One region of the Paenibacillus hubeiensis genome, then DNA from elsewhere that is predicted to be linked to it. Evidence: riboswitches for the same ligand, from Rfam matches in the RefSeq annotation. Region 1 holds a riboswitch; the other holds the start of a gene.
What was found. A riboswitch is a leader RNA that binds a small molecule or an ion and turns the genes downstream of it on or off. The one in region 1 is predicted to bind cobalamin.
Positions count from the first base shown of each region.

Region 2: linked by a shared signal. The riboswitch ahead of nikB (nickel ABC transporter permease) and the one ahead of cobJ (precorrin-3B C(17)-methyltransferase) in region 1 are both predicted to bind cobalamin.

Region 1 is NZ_JAVYAE020000010.1:152,656-156,861, forward strand. Features, by position in the region: gene RSX24_RS22730 (uroporphyrinogen-III synthase) at 1-772, shown strand, start outside; cobalamin riboswitch at 1,017-1,241, shown strand; gene cobJ (precorrin-3B C(17)-methyltransferase) at 1,518-3,332, shown strand; gene RSX24_RS22740 (sirohydrochlorin chelatase) at 3,439-4,206, shown strand, end outside.
Region 2 is NZ_JAVYAE020000013.1:33,936-38,141, forward strand. Features, by position in the region: gene RSX24_RS24935 (ABC transporter substrate-binding protein) at 1-87, opposite strand, end outside; gene nikC (nickel transporter permease) at 103-939, opposite strand; gene nikB (nickel ABC transporter permease) at 936-1,925, opposite strand; cobalamin riboswitch at 2,040-2,230, opposite strand; gene RSX24_RS24950 (AraC family ligand binding domain-containing protein) at 2,302-3,150, opposite strand; gene RSX24_RS24955 (alpha-glucosidase/alpha-galactosidase) at 3,373-4,206, shown strand, end outside.

The sequences.
Region 1 (4,206 bases):
GAGGGAGATGTCCCTGCTGGTTGAAAAAATGGGCGGAATTCCGCTGGTACGGCCTGCACAGGGAACGGTGTTTCTGGATGACCGGAGCATTCGGGACGGACTGGTCTCCTGGATTTCCAATCCGCCGGACTGGGCGGTGCTGACGACGGGCATGGGGCTCGATGCCATTTTTGATATGGCAGAGGATATGGAACTTGCCGGAGCGCTGCTTGATGTACTTGCGGCTTCGTCGATTGCGGCGAGAGGATACAAAACGGTGAATGCACTGCGCAAGCGCAGGCTTTCACCCATCGTTCGGGACGATGACGGCAGCACGGAGGGCTTGATCCGCGAGTTTGCTGCACATGATCTTGCCGGGAAAAAAGTGATGCTGCAGCTCCATGGCGAAACGGCACCGAAACTGGTGAGTTGGCTGGAGCAGCAAGGAGCCCAGGTGCGGCAGGTGCTGCCTTATCGGCATGTGCCGCCGGAAGAAGCGGAGCTGGCGCAGCTGTTGAACGAAATCATCGCGAACGAGGTTGACGCCGTTGCTTTTACAAGCGGCCCGCAGGTGCGTTTTTTGACGGAATACGCAGCTTCGCAAGGCAAGCTGGAACAGATGCAGGAGGCGTTCAGGCAGGGCGTGGTGGCCGCTTCGGTGGGCAAAGTAACGGCAAATGCCATGCGCGAGGAAGGCATCGAGGTTCGCGTTGTCCCCGAGGAAGAAAAGATGGGGGCGCTCATCGTGGAGCTGGGCCGTTATTACGCCGCTTTGAAGGTAGATCAGGCTTAAAGGATGCACGGTATAAAAAGGCGAAAAGGCTGAGAGCAGTCCTTCGCTATGCTGATGTGCGGGTTTTGGTCAACCGAAGAGGAACGGAAAAGCTAATAAGAAGAGGCCTTGATCCATACATGGATCAGGGCCTTTTTAGTTTCGCAGGCAAAGGATTGCGTCCGGGCGGGAAAATTAAATGAATGCAGGCCTTCATGGGCATGGACATCATTTCCTGACGGATGGTATGATGAAGACAATATCATCACATGAAAACAGACAAGGTGCTCTTGCTTTCAGGCAAGAGGTAACAGGGAATCGGGTGCAAATCCCGAGCGGTCCCGCCACTGTAATGGGGAGGCTCCTTTCAATAGTATCGGTTGCGCAGACGTTGGAGCTGCTGCTGATAAGTCACTCGGATCACCGGGGAAGACGGAAAAGGAAGCTGATGAACCAGAGCCAGGAGACCTACCTTGAATGTGTCACCGGACCCTTCGCGGAAAGGAGCGGTGTACGAACGATCAGGAAAAGGGCGGACCATAGGTCCGTCCGGCAGACCCTTCCGGGCCATGCATCAGCAGGATCATTCTTCCACGGAATGATGCTGTGTTCTTGAGCATACGTACATTCGTATCCCGTCCGCATTGCGGACGGGATTTATTGGCGTTCTCAGAGTTTTGAATATGCGATAAGGCGCGAAGAAGGCCGGCTTAGCCGTCCTTCTTCACTGTTTAAGTCGGACAGGTTATCGGAGGAGGAGAAACAGATGCAAGGACTAGGCAAGCTGCTTGTTATCGGATTCGGTCCAGGGGCCATGGAGCATATTACCCACCGGGCGCTTGAGGCACTGAGAGAGAGCGAGGTCATTATCGGCTACAACACGTACGTCGACCTGATTCGGCCGCTGCTGACCGGACAGGAAATCGTACGTACGGGCATGACCGAGGAAGTCAGCCGTGCGCAGGAAGCGGTAAGACAGGCGGAAGCGGGAAAAATCGTGGCCGTGATTTCCAGCGGCGACGCGGGCGTATACGGTATGGCCGGCCTCGTATACGAAGTGTTGATGGAGCGCGGATGGAAGCCGGACAGCGGCGTGGAAGTGGAGGTGGTTCCGGGCGTTTCGGCGATCCAGTCCTGCGCTTCCTTGCTGGGAGCGCCTGTCATGCACGATGCTTGCACGATCAGTTTGAGCGACCATCTGACCCCGTGGGACACCATTAAGCGCCGGGTTGAGGCCGCGGCTTCCGCTGATTTCGTCATTGCATTGTACAATCCGCGGAGCGGCAGGCGGACCCGCCAGATCGTAGAAACGCAGGAGATTCTGCTGCGTTACCGTGATCCCAAGACCCCTGTCGGGCTGGTCAAAAGCGCGTACCGCGACCGCCAGCATGTGGTCATCACCACGCTGGAGGACATGCTGAACCATGACATCGGCATGCTGACGACCGTGATCATCGGCAATTCGTCCACCATGATGTACGAAGGCCTCATGGTGACCCCACGCGGCTATCAGCGGAAATACACGCTGAACGCGACGGAACAGCCGCTCCGGCCGCATGAGCGGCTGCGCACGGAAGCCGAGCCATGGTCGCTCGGCGCGATGGAGGCCCGTGCAGCCGCAAGCGGTACGGCAGCGGGCCAAAGCGCGGCCGGCGCTGCGCCTTCGGGAACGGCGACGAGTCCGGAGGGCAGCGATGCCGGCGGCGCCACTGCCGTGCTCGTCGCCGAGCGGCCTGCGCCGGCGGTTGCCGCGCCGCACGCAGCCGCCGCAGCCGCGCCCATCGGCGCAGCCGAGCTGGCCGCGGAGGCGCTCGGTCGGCTCGCGGCAGGCGGGGCCCTCGCGGGCGAAGCAGCCAGCCGCTGGCTGGACGCCGGGCCTGGAGCCGCTGCGCCGCAGGCCCTGGAGCGCACGGCGCCCGCGCCAGGCAGCAAGCCGCCGCTCTTCGAGGTGGGCGTATCGCCCGGCGTCGGCAACAAAAAGTTCAGCGCCGCACAGATGGCGCTGCTTGCGCAATGCGCGGGTGACGACGGCGAGCTGGAGTATACGCCGGAGCACCAGATCATATTGCGCGTGCCAACCTTCGAGCCGGACCGGCTCGTTGCCGAGCTGCGCGCCGCGAAGTTCATCGTGGTGCCGATCGGGGACGTCATCAAGGTGAAAGCCTGCGACTTCTGCAACATGGAGAAGGATGATGCCGTACCGATGGCAGAACACCTGCAGGCCGTCATCGGCGGCGTGAGTGCGCCGAAGGAAACGAGCGTGGCCCTGAACGGCTGCGGCATGGCATGTTACGGCGCGGTGTTGGAGGATATCGGCATCGTGTACCGCAAAGGCGGTTACGACCTGTTCCTCGGCGGCAAAAAGTTCGGGCGCAACGCCCATCCCGCGCAACCGGTCGCGGAAGGCATTCCGGGCGACGAAATTGGCGGCATCGTGGAACGGATCGTTGCGGAGTACAAAGAAAAAGGACATCCGAATGAGCGTTTTCATAAATTTTTCAAACGGGTTGGCGTGATTCAGGGCTTCCGCCATGTGGATGCACCGGTCACGGTTGAAGTAAACCCGGTTTGTGGGGATTAGATGATCGGGAGCCCGGATTTACCTTTGAACCAATAAGCAATGCATGGACATATCAATCAGGAAGCCCGGTCCTGAGGGGCCGGGAATGGGGAGGAAGCAATCGCACATGAACGCCATATTGCTGGTAGGTCACGGAAGTCGTGACCCTGAGGGGAACAACGAACTGAAGGAGTTTGCGCGTACCGTAGCAGAGCAGGCTCCGGAAGCTACGATCGTGGAAACTTGCTTTTTGGAATTGACGCGTCCAAGCATCGCTGAGGGTGTTACAGCCTGCGTGAACAGAGGAGCGACACGTGTTGTGCTGGTGCCGATTATTCTGTTTGCGGCCGGACATGCCAAAGTAGACATCCCGAATGCGATCGATCGTGCAAAAGCACGTTATCCGCAGGTTGAATTCGTGTATGGCCGCCCGATTGGCGTACACGACAAAGTGATTGAGATTTTGCAGACTCGCTTGCATGAGGCGAAGCCCGTATCTGCAGGAGCCTCTCGCGGAGCAGTCGCAGTGGCTGCCCCGCCTGCTCCAGCCCGGGATGAGGAAACGGCGGTGCTGGTGCTTGGCCGGGGAAGCAGTGATCCGGATGCCAACAGCGACTTTTTCAAAATGACGCGGATGTTGTGGGAGAAGCTTCCTTATAAATGGGCGGAAAGCTGTTTTATCGGCGTCACCGAGCCTTTGTTCCCGGAAGGGCTGCAGCGCTGTCTGGCGCTTGGGGCCAAACGGATTATCGTGTTACCGTACTTCCTGTTCACAGGTGTGCTGATTAAACGGATCGACGAGATGACGGCGGCATTCGCAGCCGAGCATCCGGAGATTCAGGTTGAACTGGGCGGTTATTTCGGTTTCCATCCCAAGCTGGTGGAACTGGTGACT
Region 2 (4,206 bases), on a different contig from region 1:
ATTGGTACTTCCGCATGCCGTTAGGGCAAATACAATAAAAAATGACGCGAACGTAAGCAGTACTGCTTTTAAACGGGTTGTTTTCACTTCTATATCCTCCAGTCAAGCTGCGTTTTTTCGAGGGTCCAGCACATCCCTGAGGCTGTCGCCCAACAAATTAAAAATCATGACCGTACAAAATATCGCCAGGCCCGGATACAGCAATAGCCATGGGGCCGTCTGCAGGTATCTCCGGCCTTCGTTCAGCATGGCTCCCCACTCCGGTTCCGGCGGCTGCGCTCCAAGCCCCAGAAAGGACAAGCCGGATATGGAGAGCATCATGCCGCCCACATCCATCATGGCCATCACGATTAACGGTGACAGCATGTTCGGCAGAACGGTGCCCCAAACGATTCGGGTACGACGCGCCCCGCTGAAAGCGGCGGCGGCGACATATTCCTTTTGTCGCAGCGATATGACCAAACTTCTCGCCATGCGCGCATATTTGGCCCACCAGACCACCGACAGCGCGATGACCGTATGAAGCAGACCCGGACCCAACATGCCGACGACGGCGATGGCGAAAATGATTCCGGGAAAAGCCATCATCGTATCGGCCAGCCGCATCAACAGCGAATCCACGATGCCGCGCGCATAACCGGCAATGATGCCGATGCCTACGCCGATCCCGAACACGATGCCGATCATCATGAAGGTCAGCAGCAGCGACGTGCGTGCCCCATACAGGATACGGGACAGGATGCATCGTCCCAATTGGTCGGTCCCGAGCGGATACTCGGGGCTGGCGGGTTGCAGCACCATGCCAAAGTTGGTGGCCAGCGGATCATGCGGCGCAAACAGGGGGGCGATCATGGCGAGCACGATCCAACACGCCGTCAACGCGAGCACCACGGCGAACCAACGATGCTGCGACAACGTAAGCCGGAATGTCCTCATCATACATCCACATCCAATCGGATCCGCGGGTCTCGCAGATGGGTCCATACATCGACCAACAGATTCAACACGACATACATCGTAGCCATCCAGATCACATAACCCTGAATGAGCGGATAATCCCGTGAAAAGATCGCTTCCACCGCCATCTGGCCCACGCCCGGCCACACGAACAAGCTCTCTATGATTGCGGCCCCGCCGAGCAGCGCCCCGGTAGACATGCCCATTAGCGTGATGACTGGAAGCATCGCGTTCGGAAGAATATGCCGGATCATGATTGTTCCTTCCTTCATGCCTCTGGCTCTGGCTCCGTCTACGTAGTTCTGGGAATGTTCCTCCAGAATGACGGCGCGGATTTGCCTGCTGTACTGAGCGATCAAAGGCAGTGCCAGCGTTAATGCAGGCAATACGAGACTATGCAGACCCGAGCTGCCCGTGACGGGAAACAGCCTCAGATGCACGCCGAACCAGAGCATAAGCAGCATGCCCAGCCAGAAGCTTGGCATGGACAACCCTGCGAAGGAGAACAGGCGAATGATGAGATCCAGCACTTTATTTCTATGGATGGCCGACAGGATGCCGAGCGGAAACGAAACAACGACCACAAGAAGCATGGCACCGCCTGTCAAACGCAGCGTGGCCGGCAAACGTGACATCAGCACGTCGAACACGGGCCGTCCGTATTTGTACGACGTACCGAAATCTCCTGTCCCGACTTGTCCAAGCCATAGGCCGTACCTCACCCAAAAGGGCTTGTCCAGTCCCAATTCTGCCCGCACCTGCTCAACCAGCTCCTCGGATGGCGTCACGCCCGTAGCCATGAGCATCAGCCTGGCCGGGTCTCCCGGCGACAGGTAGGTCAGGAGAAAGGTCAGGAAGGTGATGCCGAACAGAACGGCTGCCAGCTGAAGTATTCTTTTACCGATGTATTTGCCCAAAAGCCAGCCGTCCTCTCTGCTTCGATTCACAGCAAACCCGATCTCTGCCATGCAAAAAAGGCATCCCTCTCCCGTATATTCCCGGATAAGGACGCCTCAAATAAACCGATTCCCATACAAAAATCGCGCTAATTCAAAACACCTTCCTATCTCCCGTAGGCTGTTGCTGTGTTGTCAAACCGGGCAGGTCTCCTGGCTTCAGGATCAACATCGTTGCAGCGCCTTCCCGGCTATGGCCAGTGGCTTATCGCTGCCTGATTCCCCTGTTACAGTGGCGGGACCGCGCCGGCATTTCACCGGCTTCCCTATTAAGCTTGTACCCGATCGGGTACAGCACCCAGTTCCGTCTATTCGATTGGTATGTGTTCCAGTATAACTGGCAGATAGGCAAGATCATAGCTTTTTCTTCAAATTTAAGGGACTTATTCTATCGTGCATCACTCGTTTCAGTGGACTTGGTTCTGGCTCCCTTCGGAGACATGCCGGTGACCTTTTTGAACATTTTGGAGAACAATAGCGGGTCCGTATATCCCACCGAATGTGCCACCTCGCTAATGGACAGCATCGGACTCTGCAGCAGCTCGGCGGCGCGATTCATCCGGTATTCCAGAAAAAAAGATTGCAGCGGCTTGCCGTACTTTTCCTTAAACAGCCCCGACAGGTACGTGCGATCCAGTCCTACGGCTTGCGCGATGTCGAGAACGCTCGTTTTTTGGCTGTATCGGTTCTCCATGTATCTCACCGCCTGCCGTATGTACTCTTCTTTGGTAGAAGAAGGCTGCCGCTTGCCCTCCTCTTCCGGTGAAGAAGCAATCAGCTCGGCTATGAGGCGATACAACAAGCTTTGAGTAAACACGTCCGCGCCCGAGCGGCCGGACACCTGAACCATTTCCTGATACAATCCGTCCAGCGCCGCCTCGTTCCTTGCCCGAAACACCGGATGATCGGAATTCAACTGCGCGCGCTGCATGAACGCTTTGGCCTGCACGCCTTTGAAGCCAAACCACGAATACGTCCATGGGTCCGCCTCGTCGGCTTCATAATGCACGATCGTGTCGGGGAGAATGAGAAAACCTTGTCCCTTGGTTAACATATGCTGCCGATCGTTCATCAGCACCTTGCCGCGTCCCTTGTGAACGTAATGGATAATGTAGCTGTCACGGACGCCCGGCCCCCAGTAATGCAAAGGCTCACAGGCCTCCCACCCGAAAAAAAGCATGACCAATTCCATCTGCGTCCAATCCATCGGCACCACATTCATTTCGATTCTGCTCACGTCTGTCCCTTCCTTCTGTTTGGAGAGCCGCCAACGTTTGCACCCACGACTCACTTCTTCGAGTTTTATCAAAATTATAACAGGCAAACCGGGCCATATCGCAATGTAAACGAATGCAAAAATGGGATTATGCCATGTTTACGTGAGGTTGCGCCATAGTGAAACGTGCCAAATCGCCCTATAGTGGAGGTACACCAATCCACCAGGGAGGCTGAGCCTGAAATGAACAAAATTACGTTTCTCGGTGCGGGAAGCACCGTGTTTGTAAAAAACGTCCTCGGCGACGTCATGATGACCGAAGCGCTGCAAGATTTTGAACTGGCACTGTTCGATATCGATGCCGAGCGGCTGCGCGATTCCGAACGGCTGCTGGTCAGCATGGCACGTTCGCTTGGCAGCGGCTGCAAGGTGCAAACCTATTCCGATCGCAAGGAAGCGCTGCGCGGAGCCAAATACGTCATTAATGCCATCCAGGTGGGCGGATACGATCCGTGCACGATCACCGACTTCGAAATTCCGAAAAAATACGGCCTGCGCCAGACGATTGCGGATACGCTCGGCATCGGCGGCATTTTCCGCAACTTGCGGACCATTCCGGTCATGCTGGATTTCGCCCGGGATATCCAGGAAGTCTGCCCGGATGCCTGGTTCCTGAACTACACGAATCCGATGGCGGTGCTGACCAATGTCATGAGCGTGCATGGCGGCGTGAAAACGGTCGGCCTCTGCCACAGCGTGCAAGTGTGCGTACCGCATCTCTTCGACGCCCTCGGGATCGATCAGACCGGTGTTGTCGCCAAAATTGCGGGCATCAACCATATGGCCTGGCTGCTTGAAGTCACGCGGGACGGACAGGATCTGTATCCGGAAATCAAACGCCTTGCCCGCATCAAACAACAGGAGAAGCACGACGACATGGTGCGCTTCGAGTTGATGCATCGCTTCGGCTATTATGTGACTGAATCTTCCGAACACAATGCCGAGTATCATCCGTATTTCATCAAAAAGAATTACCCCGAACTGATCGAGCGCTTCAACATTCCGCTGGACGAATAT